2 regions of the Salinimonas marina genome follow, and region 1 is predicted to be linked to the other one. Evidence: predicted binding sites of a transcription regulator. Region 1 holds the regulator's gene; the other holds the start of a gene.

Region 1 (3,417 bases):
AGACCGCCCGCAGGGTGTTCGCCCATCGCCGCCGTGGCCCCAAATATATTTTCATCGGGAGACTCAGGATGACTGAGTTTGTGCAGAATCTCTACCAGGCCGGCATCGGCAGGTTCTAATGGTTCGCGTTGTTTGACCTTCTCAAACATAGCGACCACCACATCTGTGGCCTGCAATATGACATCCATCAGTTCGGGGGTCAGTGTTCGCTGGCCGTTTCGCATGGTATCAAAGACATTTTCAGCGCCATGACAAATTTCAACCAGCTCGGTCAACGCCAAAAAGCCCGCGCCGCCTTTAACGGTGTGATAGCCACGGAAAATTGCGTTAAGCAAGTCACTGTCTTCTGGATGGTTTTCAAGATCGACCAGTTGTTCTTGTAATTGCTCAAGAATTTCACCCGCCTCGACCAAAAAGTCCTGTAAAATATCTTCGTCTAATTCAAACGACATCTGCCGGCTCCCTTAAAAACCTAAGCTGGACAAAAGATCGTCCACATCATCCTGGCCTTTCACCACGTCGTCGCGTTCTGCGGCGTTAACAATTGGCCCTTCAGCTTCGACACTACTTTTTTCTTGTTTTTTGTTTTCTGTAGCTGGCTGTTCAGTTTCCGGCTCACCAAATACCGTAAGCATGTGTACCAGACTGTCTTCAACTTCTTTAACCAGTTCGATAACCCGTCGAATTACCTGACCCGTCAAATCCTGATACCCTTGTGCCATCAGCACCTCGGTTAACAGACCGGTCAGTTTTTCTGACTCCGCAGCCGCGTTATTCAATAAGCCATCCAAGTCGCTGCATAGCACCTTAAACTCAGCGACATCAATTTGCCGCGTCATCAGCTTTTTCCATTCCGGCATAATGGTATTAATGCGCTCGGATAAGCTTTCAGCGATAGGCATGCTGGCTTCCACCGCATCCATGGTGGTATTCGCAGCTTTTTCGGTTTCTTCGATAACGTAGGTCAGACGGGTTTGCGCGTCGGGGATATCATCATTGGCTAAGCCCACAATACGCTCATCCAGCTGGAAGCTGTTGAGCGCATCGTGCAACTGGCGGGTTAATTTTCCCACTTCGGCAAAAAGTTCGATAGACTCTTTGGTAGAAATGGCTTCCAAAAGCTCGCGGGCGGCGACATTGTCACCTTGCTCAAGATGCACCACAAGTTGCCGGGCTTCTTCCAACGAGATAGGAACATTGACATTCGTTGTCATCCAGTATTCCTTTTTAATACCGTAAGAGCGTCGGGATTAACCTAAGCGTTCAAAGATCTTATCTAATTTTTCTTTTAGCGTGGCAGCGGTAAAGGGCTTCACCACATAGCCATTTACACCAGCCTGCGCTGCTGCCACGATTTGTTCTTTTTTTGCTTCGGCTGTGACCATCAAGACCGGCAGATGTTTTAGTCTGCCATCCGCACGGATGTTCTTGAGCAGGTCAATACCCTGCATGCCAGGCATGTTCCAGTCGGTTACCACGAAGTCGAAATCACCTTGCTGAAGCATGGGTAATGCTGTGTTGCCATCATCTGCTTCCTGGATGTTAGAAAACCCTAAATCCTTTAACAGGTTCTTTATGATTCGTCTCATAGTAGAAAAGTCATCTACCACAAGAATTTTCATACTTTTATCCAAAATGGCCTCCACCGGGGATTAAATATTGTTGTTGTGTTTGTTGTTGTATTAGCTATCGGCACGCCAGCTTTGCATTTTAGCTTTTAATTTCAGCATTGCCTGGCTATGAATCTGGCTGATCCTGGATTCACTGACATCCAGCACTTCGCCTATTTCGCGTAAGTTTAATTCTTCATCATAATAAAGAGACAGCACAATCGCTTCACGTTCAGGCAAGGTCGTAATAGCATGCGCCAACGCCTTCTGAAACGCGCCCTGCATCAAATCTTCCAAAGGCGAGTCATTACCCTGATTGACTTCAGTGGTGATCACATCTTCGGACACGCCTAAATCTTCAATTCCCACCAGCTTACCGGCGTTGACCTCATTGAGCATCTGATGATAGCTATCAAGGCTGACATCGAGCTTGGCGGCGATCTGGACATCACGCGCATCGCGCCCGGTTTCTTTTTCAACCTGGGCAATCGCTTCAGTGATCGCACGACTGTTTTTGTGTACTGAACGTGGGGTCCAGTCACCTTTTCGAATCTCATCAAGCATGGCTCCGCGGATACGAATACCGGCGAATGTCTCAAAGCTGGCGCCTTTCGACCCATCGAAATTTTTTGCTGCTTCCAACAACCCAATCATACCGGCCTGAATCAGATCATCCACCAGCACACTGGCAGGTAACCGGGCCATCAAATGATGGGCAATTCGCTTAACCAGTGAAGCATGACGCTCTACCAGTTGCGTTTTACTGGATTGCTGTTGGTAGGCAGCGGCTTTGCTATTCAACGTTGCGTTCCTGTTGCTTTATGCGAAACCAGTTGCTCGATGAAAAATTCCAGATGGCCGCCTGGCTGATTCGGGATCGGCCAACGCATGGCTTTGGTCGCCAGCTGTGAAATAGCCACGGCGGCGGGTGAGCCGGGGTACGCATCCACAATAGAAGTTTGTTTGCGTACCGCCCGACGAATATTTTCATCGAAGGGGACGGTGGCGACCAGCTCCAGCGCGACATCCAGGAAGCGTCCGGTAACTTTGGACAACTTACTGAATAGCTCATGGCCTTCGCGGGTGTCGCGCACCATATTCGCCACGATTTTAAATCGGAAAACCCCATGTTCGCGGTTCAGAATTTTAATCAGGGCGTAAGCATCGGTCAGGGAGGTGGGCTCATCGCACACCACCACCATGATATCCTGAGCTGCTTTGGAGAAGCTCAGCACCATATCTGAGATGCCCGCTGCGGTATCCACAATCAATACATCGACCTGCGAACGTAATTCGCTAAAGGCCCGAATAAGGCCGGCATGTTCGATGGAAGACAACTCGGTCATGGATTGCGTACCCGACGTAGCCGGCGCAATCTTGATACCGTGAGGGCCGGTGACCAGTACTTCATCTAACGTACATTCACCAGAAAGCACATGCGAAAGATTGCGCTCCACACGCAGCCCCAACATGACATCCACATTCGCTAACCCCAGGTCCGCGTCTAACACCATGACGCGCTTGCCCTGCTTGGCCATTGAGATGGCTGTGTTGAGCGTAATGTTGGTCTTCCCTACACCACCTTTACCACCGGTAACGGCGATAACTTTGATTAATTGTGACTGATTCATCTTTCGTAAGCTACTCGCTTGATCTTCAATCATACTGCCTGTGCTGAGTTAACAAGGTTACTAGGGTTAGTATGATTCAAACCGTACTTTTTATAAAGCTTTGCCGCAACCGATACTAAAGATTTTGCGTCAGCGACCTTTATATCTTCAGGCACTTGCTGACCATCGGTAACATA
Region 2 (3,417 bases), 850 kb from region 1:
CCTTCACCTGATGCCAAGGGGCAGAATGAAGATATTGTTGCATAACCAGCACTGCCTGAACGTTTGTAACTGCCCGGCAAGAGCCACAAAAAACGCCCGCTAACCAGGTTAGCGGGCGTTTGAATTTTGTTATAGCGCACCAAGTGGCCGGGGGCCTGAGCCGGATGCGGACTATTCAGATATCCTGAATGAAAACTAGTATTCCCACCAGCCTTCCTGCCACCATTCAAGAAACTCTTCAAAGTCGATATAACCGTCGTTGTTACTGTCAATCAGTTTGAAGCCTTCTTCCACATGGCTCGCCTTGGTTTTTGGCGAAAGCACGGTAAGAAGCTCGATAAACTCGAGCAAATCGATTTGACCATTACCATCACGGTCGAAAAAACTAAAGTCGCTTTTTATTTCGGCAACCTTTTCTTCTGAAAGTTGGGCGTTCACTGATAATCCCTATTAACTAACTTAATGACTAAAGTGTAACGCCCTGAATACGTGCTGTCTACGCCTGATTTTTATCTGCGGCCAAAGCTCTTTGTCGTTGTGCTTCGGCTTTTTCACGACGGCGTTTTTCCATGGCATCGCGAGCCTCAGTACCTACATGTTCTTCGTCCCGGGCCCGGGCCAGCTGCACCTGTTTTTCCCTTTCCCGGAAACGTTCAATTTGCTCCGGTGAGTGGGTACCATAGCAATGCGGGCAGCTTACTCCGGCTTCGTATTTTTCACTCTCTTTATCTTGTGCGGTGATTGGCAACCGGCAGGCATAACAGGCGTCATACTGGCTTTTCTGCAAATCATGATTTACTGCCACCCGGTTATCAAACACAAAACAATCGCCTTTCCATAGCGACTCTTCTTTAGGGACATCTTCCAGATACTGCAAAATACCGCCTTCTAAATGAAAGACATCATCAAAGCCCTGCTCTTTTAAATAGGCAGTAGACTTTTCGCAGCGAATACCGCCGGTGCAGAACATGGCGACTTTTTTGTGTTTCTGAGGGTCAAGATTTTCTTTGACGAACGCCGGAAACTCACGAAATGTTTTGGTGTTGGGATCCACCGCGTGCTCGAAGGTACCAATATCAATTTCGTAATCATTACGGGTATCTACCACAAATACCTCGGGATCGCTGATAAGGTCGTTCCAGTCTTTAGGTTTGACGTAGGTGCCCACGGTACGACGTGGATCTATCCCCTCTACCCCCATTGTCACAATCTCTTTTTTGAGCTTCACTTTGGTGCGATAAAAAGGTTGTTCTTCATGCAGGGACTCTTTGCAGGATAACGGATTAATCCGCTCATCCTGGTTTAGCCATGCAATCAGATTATCAATTCCTTCACGGGTGCCTGACACCGTGCCGTTAAGGCCTTCGTGAGCCAATAACAAGGTGCCTTTGATACCTTGTTTTTCCATTTCAGCCAAAAGGGGGGCGCGCAGCTGCTCAAAATCTTCAAGCGCAACAAATTTGTACATCGCACAAACGATATATTTGGACATAGAGAGAGTTACCTTTGCTAGTTGGAACGTAAAACCAGTGCAAAAATGCGCGCGCAATATAGCAAAAAGACGCTTTTAACTCAAATCAGGCCTGCAGCAAACTGCCTGAACCTTCTATAATATCACTCATCAGCGAGGCGTCGCAGTGCTGTGTAGCAGCGGGTCTGCTTTGTTTAAGATAAACTTGGGTGGCCAGACTGCAATTTGCCACAATTTCAGGCTCAAGGTACGCCGGATTATTTTTTGAGGCCAGAGGTTCAGGATGCATAGCCTGCCACAAGGACAAACCGGCTGTATCCTGACTGGCCACCAGCTGACTATTAATCTTTGCCGCCGGCAGATGCTGAGATTCAAAGGCAAGCGGAGCACGACGATAGTGATTAAGGCGCGTTAATAGCTCGGTGTCGGTTACGGTTGCTTCGGCGTCTTGGGTAAAGCGCCCGGCTGGCTCATTACCAGGCTGCATTTGCATCGCCAGATACAGCGAAAACAAGGCGTTGGAAGCGGTAGCACGACCTAAGCTGCCCTGCCATTCGTGATTAGCCGGTTTGACTGGGGGTTGTGTGAGATCTACCTGAGACACCAAAAAACACCTGTTATAAAACTACTATGCTTATATCGGTCCATACTCCGTGTTCTTTAATGTATACCTGTATAAAACGGTAATGCCCGCAAAGCCTCGTTATACTACGGCATATTTTTATGTCCGCGTGATACCTTACCAGCTATGCAATATGCCGATAAACGTGTGTTAATTGTTGAAGATCAGAGACCTTTTTTGCTGATGCTGAAAGGGTTGCTGACTTCAATGGGCTGCAATGAGGTGGTAACAAAATCGTCCGCAGAGCAGGCCCTCACCCTTTGTCGAAAACAGACCTTTGATATTGTAATAGCCGATCTTCATTTAGAGGCAGAGCGCAAGAATGGATTCGAGCTGGTAGAAGAGTTGCGGTTGTCACAGCTGATATTGCCCAGCAGCATTTGTATACTCATTAGCGCAGATAGCGCACGGCCGGTAGTGCTGGGCTCAATTGAGCGGCGCCCAGATGATTATCTGATTAAACCCTTTTCTCAGATGCAGCTAAAAACCCGCATAGCCCGCGCCTGGCGAAAGCGGCAGGCATTATTGCCTGTCTATAGTGCAATTTTTGATAAAGATGTCCCCCAGGCCATTGAAGCCGGTAAACAGATCATCGATAGCGACCACCATTACCGCCACAGTGCTGAGCAGCTATTGGTTGAGCTTTATTGGCAAAGCGGCGCCGATCAAAAGGCGCTGGCCCTATTGGCTCCTTACGAAGATGGCCCGCAGGCGCAGTGGGTAACCACCGCCCTGGCAAGAACGTATCTTAAGCTGGGTAAGGCCGACCTGGCTATTGAATTGGCTGAGCAGGTGTTAAGCGCCAATCGCTTCAGCGCTGAAGCTTATAGTATTATCGCCCATGCCCGACAAGCTATCGATGAGGGCCAGGCAGCCATTGACGCTATCAATCAGGCGATAAAGCTCTCCCCGTATTCTATCGCCCACCATCACAGTGCCTGTCAGCTAGCCCGCCAAAACCACAACTACCCGCTGGCCCATGAAGCCTGTCTGGCCATCTGGAACTTATCCAAACGTACCGTGCATCAGCATATTTCACACTGGTGCGGTTACATTCGCAGTATGCTGGATGTCGCCGAATATACCGAGGATAAGCAGCAAAAAAACCGCTACCAGCAGGATGCGCTTTTGCAGTTGCAACGGGGGCGTCACAACGAAGATATTGCCCGCATAGCCGGCGACTTTGATTACGGTATCTTTGAGCAGGTTATGCTGGCCCGGATGGCCACCCTGGACAACAATAAAATGGATGCCAAGCGTGCGTTGTTTCTTTCTCAAACAGCAATTGCACAGCAATACGAGGCTTATCCTTGGTATTATGCGC

Evidence for each region. The regulator FliA, encoded in region 1, starts transcription of late flagellar genes. The targets are predictions, from matches to a motif close to CTAAAGNTNNNNNNNNNNNNGCCGATA.
Region 2: a site for FliA is predicted at 2,109-2,135, ahead of IT774_RS08375 (VC2046/SO_2500 family protein). Genes of this name have one in related genera too.

The regions. Positions count from the first base shown of each region.
Region 1 covers NZ_CP064795.1:2,751,185-2,754,601, forward strand. Annotated here, with positions in the region: gene IT774_RS12265 (chemotaxis protein CheA) at 1-452, opposite strand, end outside; gene IT774_RS12270 (protein phosphatase CheZ) at 465-1,214, opposite strand; gene cheY (chemotaxis response regulator CheY) at 1,251-1,634, opposite strand; gene IT774_RS12280 (RNA polymerase sigma factor FliA) at 1,683-2,411, opposite strand; gene IT774_RS12285 (MinD/ParA family ATP-binding protein) at 2,408-3,274, opposite strand; gene flhF (flagellar biosynthesis protein FlhF) at 3,271-3,417, opposite strand, start outside.
Region 2 covers NZ_CP064795.1:1,898,573-1,901,989, forward strand. Annotated here, with positions in the region: gene IT774_RS08365 (EF-hand domain-containing protein) at 196-438, opposite strand; gene trhO (oxygen-dependent tRNA uridine(34) hydroxylase TrhO) at 497-1,492, opposite strand; gene IT774_RS08375 (VC2046/SO_2500 family protein) at 1,578-2,075, opposite strand; gene IT774_RS08380 (response regulator) at 2,220-3,417, shown strand, end outside.